2 linked regions of the Prochlorococcus marinus XMU1405 genome follow. Each later gene encodes a partner of the first gene's protein in a complex. Links are inferred from orthologs where the notes say so. Each region holds a gene or a part of one and is shown on either strand. Other genes may lie near its edges. The genes, in order: nuoH and HA148_RS01545.

Region 1 (3,278 bases):
TTGATTCTTCTCCTATAGAGTTTTGAGGATTTGATAGGCTCCATACATTGGTCAAGTCAACTCTTATTAAAAGGCTTAGTAGGGTTAAACATATTGATGTTGATATGATTCTTCTAGATTTAATGTCATTGATGGGCTTTAAATCTTCTTTTTTATTTACTAGCATAATTGCAAAAATTATTAATACATTAACTGCACCCACATAAACTAAAACTTGTGCTGCAGCAACAAAACTTGCATTTAAAAGAAGATATAATCCTGCTACACTCATGAAAACCCCTCCTAGAAGAAATGCAGAATAAACAATACTTTCTAGCAAGACAACCCCAAGTGCACCAATAAGGATAACTAAAGATAAAACTGTAAAACAAATAATTTGAGTTGTTATTGCAATAGACATAAATTAATTGAAATTAATTGTTTGAATTAGAAACTTTATCTTTATTTTCATTGGATTCTGATCTCATCCAATCATAGACTTCTTCAGGTAATTTACCAACTCTAGTATCTGAAGCTGAGATTTCATGAGGGTCCATGACACCTTTAGGTAGATAGGCGAGTTCTCTTAGAGGTTTAACTGAAGGATCTGTCGTGACGTTTGTGGGAAGTCTACCGAGTGCTACATTATCAAAATTTAGGTTGTGTCTGTCAAAAGTAGCTAATTCATATTCTTCGGTCATTGATAGACAATTAGTTGGGCAATATTCAACACAATTTCCGCAAAATATACAAACTCCAAAGTCTATAGAATAATTTCTAAGTTCCTTTTTTTTTGTTTCTTTGTTCATCACCCAATCAACTACTGGTAGATTTATGGGGCATACTCTCACGCAAACTTCACAAGCAATACATTTATCGAATTCATAATGTATTCTTCCTCTATATCTTTCAGAAGGTATTAATTTTTCATATGGATACTGGACAGTAACAGGTCTTCTTCGAAGATGATCAAAAGTTACTGATAGGCCACTATATAAGTATTTGCCTGCATTAAATGCTTCTTTGATATAGCTATTTATTTGTTGAAGAAAATTTTTCATTTTGAAGAATTTACTTAGTTATTTTATTTTAGTGGATTAATTTTAAATTTAAGTATTTTTACTTAAGTTTAACCACCAAAGAATTGTGGAAAAGCAAGTTTTAATCCTGCAGTTATCAAAAGATTAGCAAGAGAAATTGGAAGAAGAAACTTCCATCCTAGATCTAATAGTTGATCTATTCTTACTCTAGGAGTTGTCCAACGCAGTAATATTGCAATGAAAACTAAAAGATATGCTTTTAATACAGTCATTACAATTCCTATTGATGCAGTGAAAACTTGTATGAATGGTGCATTAATGGGCAAGTTTAAAAACTTAGCTATTAATTCAACTGGGATAGGAAAACCCCATCCTCCCAAATAGAGTATTGATACCAATAAAGCTGAAAGGATTAAATTAATGTAACTACCAAGGTAGAACAATGCGAATTTCATACCTGCATATTCAGTTTGATATCCTGCAACTAATTCTTCTTCAGCTTCAGGCAAGTCAAATGGAAGTCTCTCACATTCTGCAAGAGCACAAATCCAAAAGACTATAAAACCAACTGGTTGTCTCCATATATTCCAACTTAGGATCCCAGCACCACTTTGTTGGTTAACAATGTCAATAGTACTTAGTGAATTTGTCATTAGTACGATAGCAAGTACAGATAAAGCTAAAGGAATTTCATAACTTATCGATTGAGCTGCTGCTCTTAAACCTCCTAATAAAGAATATTTATTATTTGATGCGTATCCGCTCATAAGAAGTCCAATTGGCTGAATACTGCTTAAAGCTATCCATAGGAAAATTCCAATACCAACATTACTTATTAAAAGATTTTGTCCAAAAGGAACAATTAACCAAGACAGGATGACTGGAACAAGAACTAATATAGGTCCTGCAGTAAAGAGTATTCCATCCGCTTTAGCAGGAATAATATCTTCTTTGACAAGTAACTTAAGACCATCTGCAATTGGTTGGAGGACCCCAAGAGCTCCTGCATATTCGGGTCCTATTCTTTGTTGAGCAGCAGCAGATATTTTTCTTTCAAGCCAAACTGTTACCAAAACGCCAACAACTGCTGCTACCAAAACTAAAAGCATAGGTAGAGGGAGCCAAATTACATGAGCAATTTCGCTGGGAAGGCCAAAACCTTTTAAGAATTCATTAAAACTATATTCGAGATCTAATCCGTATTCCAAAATTTTAATGCTATTTATCTAATAGATTAACTCTTCACAATCAATATGTGTGTTTTTTTATGAAAAGCTGCAAATATTATTCTCTATTTTCTAGGCTGATCCAATCTCTTGGTGCTGCTCCTGTATAGATTTGAGATGGTCTAAAAATTCTATTTGCTCCAAGTTGTTCTCGCCAATGAGCTAGCCAACCAGCCACTCTAGATATGGCAAAAATTGGAGTAAATAAATCACGAGGAATACCAAGTTTTCTATAAACAAGACCAGAATAAAAGTCCACGTTAGGGAATATACCCTTAGGTCCAAGTCTTGGAATTGCCTCTGCTTCTAATGATTTAGCGACTTCATACATTTCATCTGCTCCAAATCTAATGAAAAGCTCTTCTGCCAGTTTTTGAAGAATTATTGCTCTTGGATCTTTGACTTTATATTCTCTGTGGCCGAAGCCCATTATCTTACTTTTATTTCTTATTGCGTTATCTAAAAAAGACCCAGCATTTTCTGAGGTTTTAATCTCTTCTAACATTGCAATCACATCCTCATTTGCTCCTCCGTGCAATGGGCCAGCAAGGGTTCCTACTGCAGAGGCGATGACAGCATATGGGTCCGTAAGAGTGCTTGCAGTAACTCTAGCGCTAAATGTACTGGCGTTTAAACTATGTTCGGCATGTAGAATTAAACACCTATCAAAAACTTTTGCAGCTATAGGATCTTGTTCTTTTTCAGTCAGCATGTAAAGAAAATTTGATGAGTAAGTTAAATCATCTCTAGGTTGAATAGGATCTTGTCCTTTTCTTATAAGTTGGAACGCGGCAATCATAGTAGGTATTTTTGCTATTAGTCTTATTACTGCGTTGTAAATGTAATTAGGATCATCTATCGCTCTACGTGAATAGAAGAGCCCTAAAGAAGCCGCACTAGATTGAAGAGCGTCCATAGGATGACCTGTCGCAGGGAAACATTTCATCATATCTCTGACTCTAAAACTTAACCTTCTATGCATTTGAACTTCTTGTTCAAAATCTCTTAGTTGAATAGCTGTAGGCAATTCACC
Region 2 (3,287 bases), 130 kb from region 1 along the record:
AAAGGAGACTCGCAAGAGCAGTTATGTTTTTATACCGCAAATTAAAAAAATTAAACTAATACGCATCTTGAAGTTCATAGAAATCTGGCTGAATATAATCTTTTCGTAATGGCCATCCTCTCCAATCTTCAGGCATTAATAGTCTTTTAGGATTTGGATGATCAATAAAATTTATTCCATACATATCAAAAGTTTCTCTTTCTTGCCAATCACTTCCTTTAAAAATGTTATATAAACTAGGGATTGATAAATCAGAATCTCTTTTTAAGAAAACTTTTAATCTGACTTCATTAATTTTTTCGATTTTTTGTAAATCATTAACAGTTATAAAATGGTAGAAACTTACAAGATTTTTACCAGGCCCCTCATCGTATCCTCCTTGACATTGGAGATAGTTGAATCCGTAATTTTTTAAAGCTGAAACTGCTTCATATAATTTGTTAGGTTCCACAGAAATGTTTTCAATTCCTATGTGATCATCAGATAAAGATTGATTTGGAATTCCTTCTTGAGATAAATATTGACTTATAACCCCTTCTTTTTCTATTGAATTATCTGAGGATTTGGCTAAATCTTCTTTTTCCATTAATCTTCGGTAATAATTTCAGCTTTTTCGGTATTTTCAGGCAATTCAGTTATTTTTTCTTTTTTAGAGGAAGGAATAACGTTGGCTGAGGTTTTGTTGAGGTATTCCCCAGTATTTTCAGAGAAAACAAGATTCATTTTGTGATCAGATGTCATATATCTGTGATTTTGTTCTGTTTTTGTCCTCTCTGAAATTGATTCATTACCAACTTTTTTTCTTAATTTAATAACAGCATCAAAGATTGCTTCTGGTCTTGGTGGACATCCAGGAAGGTATAAATCTACTGGTATCAATTTATCAACTCCTCTTACAGCAGTGGTTGAATCAGCGCTGAACATTCCTCCTGTAATTGTACAGGCACCCATCGCAATCACATATTTAGGTTCAGGCATTTGTTCATAAAGTCTTACTAGTGCTGGAGCCATCTTCATCGTTACTGTTCCTGCAACTATTAGCAGATCTGCTTGCCTTGGCGAGCTTCTAGGTACTAAACCAAATCTATCAAAATCAAATCTAGATCCGATTAAGGCAGCAAATTCTATAAAACAACAAGCTGTACCGTATAAGAGAGGCCACAAACTGCTTAATCTAGCCCAATTATGAAGATCGTCTAAACTTGTTAATATAATATTTTCGCTTAAATCTGTAGTAACTTGGGGTGCACCAAGAGGATTGCAAGTTCCTTCTCGAATTTCTCTTATTGCTTTTGGGGATAATTGTGGATTCACTTTTTTAGCTCCATTCTAAAGCACCTTTTCTCCATGCGTATGCTAAAGCGATAACAAGTATTGCGATGAAAATTAAAGCCTCAATAAAGGCTAATAATCCTAATCTATTGAAAGCAACAGCCCAAGGATAAAGGAATACTGTCTCAACATCAAATATAACGAAAACTAAGGCAAACATGTAATAACGAATATTAAATTGAATCCATGCTCCCCCTATAGGCTCCATTCCTGATTCGTATGTAAGCTTTCTTTCCCCTGTTCTACCTTTTGGGGCAACGATGAGGTTAGTAATTAGAGCTAGAATTGGAACTGCTGCGGCAATTAGAAGGAAACCTAAAAAATATTCATAGCCAGTTAATACAAACATCTTAAAAAATTAATTTTGAATAAAAGTCGCTTAATGAAGCAAAATCTTTTAAAGTTCTTAAAGAACAATAATAAACCGTGAGTGAAAACATTCAACCAGCCTCTGAGGAAAACAAAATAGTTGAAGACCTTGAGAAGATAAAACCTTCTGAAAATATCTCAGGAGTAAAAGTTGAACAACCTGTCTTTAATTTAGAACAAAATAGATTCGAATGTAGAAGCTGTGGATACATTTATGATCCGTCTGAAGGAAATAAAAAATTAAACATACCTAAAAATACTCCTTTTTCAGATTTGGATGGGAATACTTTCGCTTGCCCTGTTTGTCGAGCAGGTAAAAATTTTTACAAGGATATAGGTCCCAAATCTAAACCTAGTGGTTTTGAAGAAAATTTAGTTTATGGGTTTGGTTTTAATAGTTTACCTCCTGGACAAAAAAACATATTGATTTTTGGAGGCCTGGCTTTTGCTGCTGCTATATTCCTTTCTTTGTACTCTTTGCATTAATATATACAGATGAAAAAAATTTTTACTAGTATTCCCAATCTTCTTTTATCAGTTCTTCTTTGTTTTGTATTGAGCAGTTGTTCATCTACAGGAGTAAAGATGAGTGATAGCAGCCCTTGGAAAACAATTAAGTTTGAAGACCAGGCTAATGCATTAGATGTTGATTTTATAGATGATAGAAATGGATTTTTAGTAGGCTCTAACAGGCTTATTATGGAATCTAATGATGGAGGAGAAAATTGGGAAAAAAGAAATTTAGATTTACCAAGTGAAGAGAACTTTCGTCTCCTAGATATTGATTTTAAAGGTGAAGAGGGATGGTTAATAGGTCAGCCTTCATTAGTTATGCATACACTTGATGCAGGAAAGAATTGGACACGTTTATCTCTAGGTAACAAATTACCAGGCCAACCATTTCTAATAACAACTGTCGATAATGATGTTGCAGAATTGGCTACCACTGCAGGTGCTATCTACGAAACCTCAGATGGTGGTGAATCATGGAATGCAAAAGTTGTAGATGCATCTGGTTCTGGTGGTGTAAGAGATTTAAGAAGAACTAATAAGGGAGATTATGTCAGTGTAAGTAGTCTAGGTAATTTCTTTTCTACTTTGGAAAAAGATAGTGATTCATGGATAGCTCATCAAAGAGCTAGTAGCAAAAGAGTTCAAAGCATTGGTTTTAATCCAGAAGGAAGTTTATGGATGCTTTCTAGAGGAGCAGAAATTAGATTTAATGAAGATACTAATGATCTAGAAAATTGGTCAAAGCCTATCATACCAATTCTTAATGGATACAATTATCTAGACATGGGATGGGATCCAAATGGTGATATTTGGGCTGGTGGAGGTAATGGAACCTTAATAGTAAGTAAAGATCAAGGTAAAACTTGGATTAAAGACCCCATTGCTTCTGAATTACCCACAAATTACATTAAAATAGTTTTTCTTGATAAGGAGGCTTTAGATAGTCAAAAGGGATTTGTACTTGGCGAGCGTGGTTATATCCTTAAATGGAATAGCTAATCTTAAATAACTTGAGTTAATAATAAAAAAAAAATTAATTTTTGAAAGATTTAGCAACTGTCTGTAACCAACCT

What was found.
Region 2: the proteins of nuoH (region 1) and HA148_RS01545 are in contact, whole or in part, in a cryo-EM structure (PDB 6KHJ), measured with the Thermosynechococcus vestitus proteins. The link is inferred for Prochlorococcus marinus XMU1405 from one-to-one orthologs. Residues at the interface, in WP_126985484.1 of Thermosynechococcus vestitus: Gln8, Lys26, Trp29, Leu30, Pro33, Met34, Met37, Leu38, Leu83, Ile84, Phe85, Lys86, Glu87, Asp88, Val89, Leu90, Pro91, Ala92, Thr100, Ala104, Val107, Ile108, Phe111, Leu112, Tyr114, Ile115, Ile125, Ser126, Leu128, Phe133; in WP_126986108.1 of Thermosynechococcus vestitus: Gly6, Tyr7, Glu8, Tyr9, Phe10, Gly12, Phe13, Leu14, Ile16, Cys17, Ser18, Pro21, Ala24, Leu25, Ala27, Ser28, Leu31, Arg32, Pro33, Ser35, Arg40, Leu41, Thr42, Thr43, Tyr44, Glu45, Ile51, Gly53, Ala54, Trp55.

The regions. Positions count from the first base shown.
Region 1 is NZ_JAAORF010000001.1:157,020-160,297, forward strand. What follows is about bases 169-3,114. They hold nuoH (NADH-quinone oxidoreductase subunit NuoH), read right to left. Parts: upstream 2,228-3,114; coding sequence 1,109-2,227; downstream 169-1,108. Other genes in these bases: HA148_RS00850 (NADH-quinone oxidoreductase subunit J), read right to left, coding at 169-400; ndhI (NAD(P)H-quinone oxidoreductase subunit I), read right to left, coding at 414-1,040; HA148_RS00865 (citrate synthase), read right to left, coding at 2,304-3,114. Also shown: more of HA148_RS00850, read right to left, coding at 1-168; more of HA148_RS00865, read right to left, coding at 3,115-3,278. UniProt on the Escherichia coli protein: NDH-1 shuttles electrons from NADH, via FMN and iron-sulfur (Fe-S) centers, to quinones in the respiratory chain. The immediate electron acceptor for the enzyme in this species is believed to be ubiquinone.
Region 2 is NZ_JAAORF010000001.1:283,700-286,986, forward strand. The notes cover bases 1-2,955. They hold HA148_RS01545 (NAD(P)H-quinone oxidoreductase subunit 3), read right to left. Parts: upstream 1,682-2,955; coding sequence 1,319-1,681; downstream 1-1,318. Other genes in these bases: HA148_RS01530 (gluconeogenesis factor YvcK family protein), read left to right, coding at 1-59; HA148_RS01535 (NAD(P)H-quinone oxidoreductase subunit J), read right to left, coding at 56-586; HA148_RS01540 (NADH dehydrogenase subunit K), read right to left, coding at 586-1,314; HA148_RS01550 (rubredoxin), read left to right, coding at 1,759-2,187; HA148_RS01555 (photosynthesis system II assembly factor Ycf48), read left to right, coding at 2,197-2,955. Also shown: more of HA148_RS01555, read left to right, coding at 2,956-3,213. UniProt on the Escherichia coli protein: NDH-1 shuttles electrons from NADH, via FMN and iron-sulfur (Fe-S) centers, to quinones in the respiratory chain. The immediate electron acceptor for the enzyme in this species is believed to be ubiquinone.